2 regions of the Paenibacillus sp. FSL H7-0357 genome follow, and region 2 is predicted to be linked to the other one. Evidence: a T-box and tRNA genes for the amino acid it is inferred to sense, from the RefSeq annotation. Region 2 holds a T-box; the other holds one or more tRNA genes.
The links. The T-box of region 2 lies ahead of tyrS (tyrosine--tRNA ligase). A T-box ahead of a tRNA ligase gene usually reads a tRNA of that ligase, here a tRNA-Tyr.

Region 1: it encodes a tRNA-Tyr, which carries the amino acid that the T-box ahead of tyrS (tyrosine--tRNA ligase) is inferred to sense. The anticodon was not compared.

Annotation. Positions count from the first base shown of each region.
Region 1 is NZ_CP009241.1:139,113-142,510, reverse strand. Features, by position in the region: gene H70357_RS00720 (PucR family transcriptional regulator) at 1-262, opposite strand, end outside; gene H70357_RS00715 (NAD(P)/FAD-dependent oxidoreductase) at 372-1,442, opposite strand; tRNA gene H70357_RS00710 (tRNA-Lys) at 1,484-1,556, opposite strand; tRNA gene H70357_RS00705 (tRNA-Tyr) at 1,564-1,649, opposite strand; tRNA gene H70357_RS00700 (tRNA-Phe) at 1,655-1,730, opposite strand; tRNA gene H70357_RS00695 (tRNA-Asp) at 1,759-1,836, opposite strand; tRNA gene H70357_RS00690 (tRNA-Thr) at 1,853-1,928, opposite strand; tRNA gene H70357_RS00685 (tRNA-Val) at 1,979-2,054, opposite strand; tRNA gene H70357_RS00680 (tRNA-Met) at 2,063-2,139, opposite strand; tRNA gene H70357_RS00675 (tRNA-Ser) at 2,166-2,257, opposite strand; rRNA gene H70357_RS00670 (23S ribosomal RNA) at 2,338-3,398, opposite strand, start outside.
Region 2 is NZ_CP009241.1:3,299,781-3,303,178, reverse strand. Features, by position in the region: gene H70357_RS14240 (GNAT family N-acetyltransferase) at 1-88, shown strand, start outside; gene tyrS (tyrosine--tRNA ligase) at 111-1,364, opposite strand; T-box leader at 1,433-1,688, opposite strand; gene H70357_RS14230 (transglycosylase domain-containing protein) at 1,826-3,398, shown strand, end outside.

The sequences.
Region 1 (3,398 bases), 3.2 Mb from region 2:
CGACAGCAAAATTCCGTGCCGCATAATTGACCAATTGCAATTCCAGAGCTGAAAGGCCATCCATCTCTACCCAAATCGCAGTTATTCTTCCCTCGTTCTCATACAATGGTACCCAGAGATGACCTTCATGAGTGACCGGCTGATCCAACTCTTCTTTGCCTATGCCAAAAAGAGAAGCTGAATGCTGCCTCCCGAGTTGTTTGATTCCGGTTCTCTTTCCGGTGAGCTGCTCCAATTTTTGACGCAATGCCTCACTATCCATCGTCACCATACTCCACCACTTTTGCTCTTTTCGCCTATTTTATCATAATTCCCAACATTATGCGGCCTGGTCCCTCCGATTACTAAGACACAATCGACAATTTGAGGAATCATTTATTTTGTTTTACCATTTCACTATGATTTTGCTTAGACGGCGGCAAGCTTACCGGAGATATCTTCTTTAACTCTTTATGCATCCAAATACCGGCTATCGCTCCCTCGCCCATTGCAACTGTAGCTTGCTCTGCATGAACAGCCACATCACCAGCCACCCATAAATGCTCCACATTGGTCATTAATGAACGGTTATCCGCTTCGATATGCCTGTTCTTATGAAGCTTCACCCCAAGCTCTGCCGCAAGTTCCGAATGTACCGCATTGTTCCCAAAGGCGATGAACCCACGCTCCGCAAGCAAAGTAATTCTGCTCTCCAGGATTACCGCTTTAATGATTCCATCGTTCTCCTCATCGATTCGAGCAACTGCTTCCTCTACATATAAGATCCCTTGCTCTTCAAGACGTTGGCGGTTTTCTGCCGATACCGGCTGGCACTCATGATTGATATAAGTCAAATCACCCGTACGCTCACGCAAAATAAAAGCCATGTTTGCCCCTACGTCACCTGAGCCCAGCAATAGGGTCTGCCGGTCCTGAATTTCGTAGCCATCACAATCCGGGCATACATATACCGTCTTCCCTAGTGTAGCTGCAAGCCCCGGCAGCTTAGGAAAGCGGTCCATTACACCTGTTGCAAGCAGCAATGTCTTGGAACTATAGCACTGATTCTTGGAACCGTTCAGCTGAAACAAACCATTCTGCTTCTCTGCCTTAGTAATCCTATCCGTAGCAAACTCCACACCGGCAACTTCAGCCTGCCTCCTGCCCCTTGCCCTAAGCTCTTCACCGGATATTCCCTCTGGCCAGCCCAATATATTATGATAATTGCGGCAAATGTTAGATCTTCCCCCTCCCGCGTCTATCACAAGCACATGGTGGGTAGAGTAACGCCCCAATTGAATCGCTGCCTGCAGGCCGGCAAAACCGCCTCCAACAATAATTGCATCATATATAACAGGAATCCCCTCATTTCTGCTCAGTGTTATAAACTTATAATTAAACGGAGACAGGAATTTTAAACTCGCTGTCAGCAATTTCATTTTCATGCGGTATGACGATAACACAAAAAAGCCACCACCCGAAGGTGATGACTTTCTGATTGGGATGAGCCATGAAGGACTCGAACCTTCGACACCCTGATTAAAAGTCAGGTGCTCTACCAACTGAGCTAATGGCTCATAAAACTGGTGGAGGCTGATGGATTCGAACCACCGAACACGTACGTGAGCAGATTTACAGTCTGATGCGTTTGGCCACTTCGCTAAGCCTCCATATATGGTGGCGCGGGAGGGAATCGAACCCCCGACACAAGGATTTTCAGTCCTTTGCTCTACCGACTGAGCTACCGAGCCATAAAAAAAGCCATAAAACATAAAAAAATGGCGGAACCGACGGGATTCGAACCCGCGATCTCCTGCGTGACAGGCAGGCATGTTAGGCCAACTACACCACGGTTCCGCATTTGTAAAAATAATGGTGCCGGCGAGAGGACTTGAACCCCCAACCTACTGATTACAAGTCAGTTGCTCTACCAGTTGAGCTACACCGGCACGGTGTAAAAGTGTTGAAACAGTGTTGAAACAGTGTTGAATTGTGAAAATGGTGGAGGCTGAGGGGATCGAACCCCCGACCCTCTGCTTGTAAGGCAGATGCTCTCCCAGCTGAGCTAAGCCTCCGGGTTGTATGGTAGCGGCAGAGGGGATCGAACCCCCGACCTCACGGGTATGAACCGTACGCTCTAGCCAGCTGAGCTACGCCGCCACACTAACAATATTATGAATTTGAAATGGCGGAGAGAGAGGGATTCGAACCCTCGCACCGCTTACGCAGTCTAACCCCTTAGCAGAGGGTCCCCTTATAGCCACTTGGGTATCTCTCCAAACAAGTTGGTGCCATGTAAATTCATTCAGGAACCTTGATTCCTGAAAACTGAATCCGAAACGAATCTGCGTCTTACTGTTGGATAAGCCCTCGACCGATTAGTATTGGTCAGCTCCATGCATTGCTGCACTTCCACCTCCAACCTATCTACCTCGTCGTCTTCAAGGGGTCTTACTAATTGGGAAATCTCATCTTGAGGGGGGCTTCACGCTTAGATGCTTTCAGCGCTTATCCCGTCCGTACGTAGCTACTCAGCCATGCTCCTGGCGGAACAACTGATGCACCAGCGGTACGTCCATCCCGGTCCTCTCGTACTAAGGACAGCTCCTCTCAAATTTCCTGCGCCCACGACAGATAGGGACCGAACTGTCTCACGACGTTCTGAACCCAGCTCGCGTACCGCTTTAATGGGCGAACAGCCCAACCCTTGGGACCTACTTCAGCCCCAGGATGCGATGAGCCGACATCGAGGTGCCAAACCTCCCCGTCGATGTGGACTCTTGGGGGAGATAAGCCTGTTATCCCCAGGGTAGCTTTTATCCGTTGAGCGATGGCCCTTCCATGCGGTACCACCGGATCACTAAGTCCGACTTTCGTCCCTGCTCGACTTGTTGGTCTCGCAGTCAAGCTCCCTTATGCCTTTGCACTCTTCGAATGATTTCCAACCATTCTGAGGGAACCTTTGAACGCCTCCGTTACTCTTTAGGAGGCGACCGCCCCAGTCAAACTGCCCGCCTGACACGGTCCCCGTACCCGATTAGGGTACCAGGTTAGAACCTAGATACGATCAGGGTGGTATCCCAACGGCGCCTCCGCAGAAGCTTGCGCTCCTGCCTCTACGGCTCCCACCTATCCTGTACAGATCGTACCCAAATTCAATATCAAGCTGCAGTAAAGCTCCATGGGGTCTTTCCGTCTTGTCGCGGGTAACCTGCATCTTCACAGGTATTAAAATTTCACCGGATCTCTCGTTGAGACAGCGCCCAAGTCGTTACGCCATTCGTGCGGGTCAGAATTTACCTGACAAGGAATTTCGCTACCTTAGGACCGTTATAGTTACGGCCGCCGTTTACTGGGGCTTCGGTTCACAGCTTCGGATTGCTCCTAACCGCTCCCCTTAACCTTCCAGCACCGGGCAG
Region 2 (3,398 bases):
CTGGAGAAATCAGCTCGGGGAACTGCAATCTTCAGTTGACTACGAGTTAACTAAAGAGAATTATGTAATGGAAGCTTCGGCAGATTAGGCTGCATTATGCAAAATAACCCCTAAGCTAAAGTTAATTTGGCATACTTCCGCTTGCCTACCTGGACAATGTCGCCCTCCTGAGGCTGGATTTCCCCGTTCGGATCCTCCTGCTTCACCCCGTTCAGCTTCACTGAGCCCTGCTGGATCGAACGTTTAGCTTCGCCTTTGGAGCCTGCAAAACCAAGCAGCGTTAACAGCTTGACCAGCTTAATTGTGCCGCTCAACAGCTCTTTAGCCGGTATGCCGATTGTCTCAATATCCTCCGGGAGCGCACGCTGCTGGAACACCGTAATGAAGTGCTGCTGCGCGGCCTCCGCGGCTGCTGTTCCATGGTACATTCGTACTAATGTATATGAAAGACGCATTTTGACATCCCGTGGATGGGCCGTCCCGTCGGCCAGACCCGCTTTCAAGGCAGCGAGCTCCTGATTGCTGATATCTGTAGCCATTTCGTAGTATTTCAGCATCACCTCGTCCGGCACGGACATCGCCTTGCCATAGACTTCATTAGCCTCTTCATCAATGCCGATGTAATTCCCCAGACTTTTGCTCATCTTCTGCACACCGTCGGTTCCTTCCAGCAGCGGCATCAGTATAACAGCTTGCGGTTCCAGGCCATATTCCTTCTGCAGTGTACGGCCCATCAGCACATTGAACTTCTGGTCCGTGCCTCCAATCTCCACGTCGGTCTTAAGAGCAACGGAATCCATCCCTTGCATCAGCGGGTAGAAAAATTCATGAATACTGATGGCCTGGCCGCCCTGGAAGCGTTTGGAGAAATCGTCGCGTTCCATCATCCGGGCTACGGTTACTTTTGCCGCCAGATTTACAACATCTGAGAAGGACATCGGGCTGAGCCATTCCGAGTTGCAGAAGATCTTTGTTTTCTCCGGGTCAAGAATCTTGTAAATCTGCTTCTTGTAGGTCTCGGCATTACGCTGCACATCGTCCTCACTAAGCTGCCTCCGTGTCTCGGATTTGCCCGTAGGATCCCCGATACGTCCGGTGAAATCTCCGATGACCAGCTGCACCTGATGCCCGAGCTCCTGGAACTGGCGCAGCTTATGAATCACAATAGTGTGTCCCACATGAATATCCGGCGCCGACGGATCAAGACCCAGTTTGATGTTTAGCGGAATACCCGCAGCAACGGATTGGATCACTTTGCGCTTCATTTCCCCCTCTGGCACTATTTCCACGGCACCACGCGTGATCACTTCCATCTGACGCTCGACTTCCTGCTGTTGGCTGATTGAAAGCTCTTCCCAAGTCATTTCCTTATTCCTCCCAGTTTTTCAACACTAATCAATCCAAAGAACGCAAAAAGAGCCTCTCATTCATCCCAAGGGACGAGTAAGAGGCTCGCGGTACCACCCTAATTAAAGATTTGCCGTGCCGGAGCACAGGCATTCTCTTTCACTTCATTGCCATAACGGGCTTGCACCCGGTCCAGGACTACTGAACAAGCGAAATGCGCTTGTAGTTCCTCCGGACAGCTCCAGACTGTAATTCAAAGGGGCCTGCTGCCGGTTCGCACCACCCACCGGCTCTCTGAAACACATGGCTTTCCTTCTACTGATGTCTTTCCACGCTTTTCGAATATCCAATTGAGTAAACTTATACCATAGGACCTTTTAAAAAGTCAACACCTCATGAATTCGACTTTCAGGCAGAAGCGCATTCAAATACGCCAAATTGTGCTATAATAGTTCCGTTAAAAGGAGGATTATCGTCGATGGTTGAGGAGAACAAAAAGAAGACCGTAAAACAGCATCCACCCCGAAGATCCTGGCTCCGCAGGTTCGGTTCAGTCGTAAAGTGGATGTTTATACTCGGCATACTAGGCATTCTGTTTGCTGGTGGTGCCTTGGCAGGCTACATAACTTCCATTGTGAAAGATGATCCTGTGCGCACCGAAGAATTGATTCAGCAGCAAGTCAGCTTGAACGCCGTCACCGGGTTTGCCTATTTCCGGGATGGGCAACCGATCGGTCAGCTTCGCACCGAAGAAGACCGCAGGCTAATTGAATTCAACGATATTCCACAGCTTGTGATTGATGCCGTCCTCGCTATAGAGGACAATAACTTCTATGACCATAAAGGAGTGGATTTCAGCAGTACCCTTCGTGCCGTCAAGCAGAAGCTGCTCAACGAATCGGTCCAGACCGGGGGCAGTACGCTTACCCAGCAGCTCGCAAGACGTGTATTTCTGAATCTGGACCGTACGGAAGACCGCAAAGTGAAGGAAATCCTGCTCTCCCTGCGGCTTGAACGTTTTTTATCCAAACAGGAAATTATTACCGCATATCTCAATAAGGTTCCCTTTGGGAACGGCTCCAACGGTTATAATGTGTTCGGTATCAAAGCCGCATCCAAGGGCATCTTCGGTGTGGAGGACCTGGAGAAGCTGAATGTTGCGCAAGCTGCCTATTTGGCCGGTCTGCCCCAGCTTCCTTCCAAGTATTCCGCATTTAACGGAGTGGGTGAATTCAACGAGACGGCCTTTAACAGAGCCATGGAGCGCCAGCAGCTCGTACTGCGGCGGATGCTGGAGGAGAACAAAATCACTTCCTCCCAGTATGATGAAGCGCGCCTCTTTGACATCAAAGGCTCTCTGGCACCGCATTCTAAGAAGGCCTATGCTACATTCCCTTACTTGATGCTGGAAACCGAACGCAAGGCGGCAGAGATCCTACTGTCGATCAACGAAGACAAGAAAAAAGCGAAAGATACCACGAGTCCGGCAGAAGACACAGTGCTTCTGGAGGAAGCCCGTCAGAAGCTAATGACCGGCGGATACCGTGTATACACTACGATTGACAAAAAAGTATACAGCGCTATGCACAGCATCTCCGAGAACAGTGATAATTTCACAAAAGACAGCAAGGCCAGAGGCAAGGAACAGACAGCCGGGATGATGATTGAGAACAAGACCGGAGCCATCCTGGGGATGATCGAAGGCCGGGACTTCAACATTGAACAGATGAACTATGCTACGCAGATGGTCCGTCAGCCGGGCTCGACCATGAAGCCGATTGCTGCTTATCTGCCTGCACTTGATGCGGGTCTGATCCAGCCTGCCGGCATCCTCGACGATGCTCCAATCATATTGAAGGATGGTTCCAAGGGATTCCACATCCCGAAGAATGCCAACAACCGTTATCAGGGTCTGGTTACCGCCCGCTATGCGCTTAACAAGTCTTTGAACATTCCTGCGCTCAAGCTGTTTAATGAGAAGGTTGGCATCGAAGACGCCTGGGCTTTTTCCAAGAAGCTGGGGATTACGACCATCCAGGATGAAGACTACA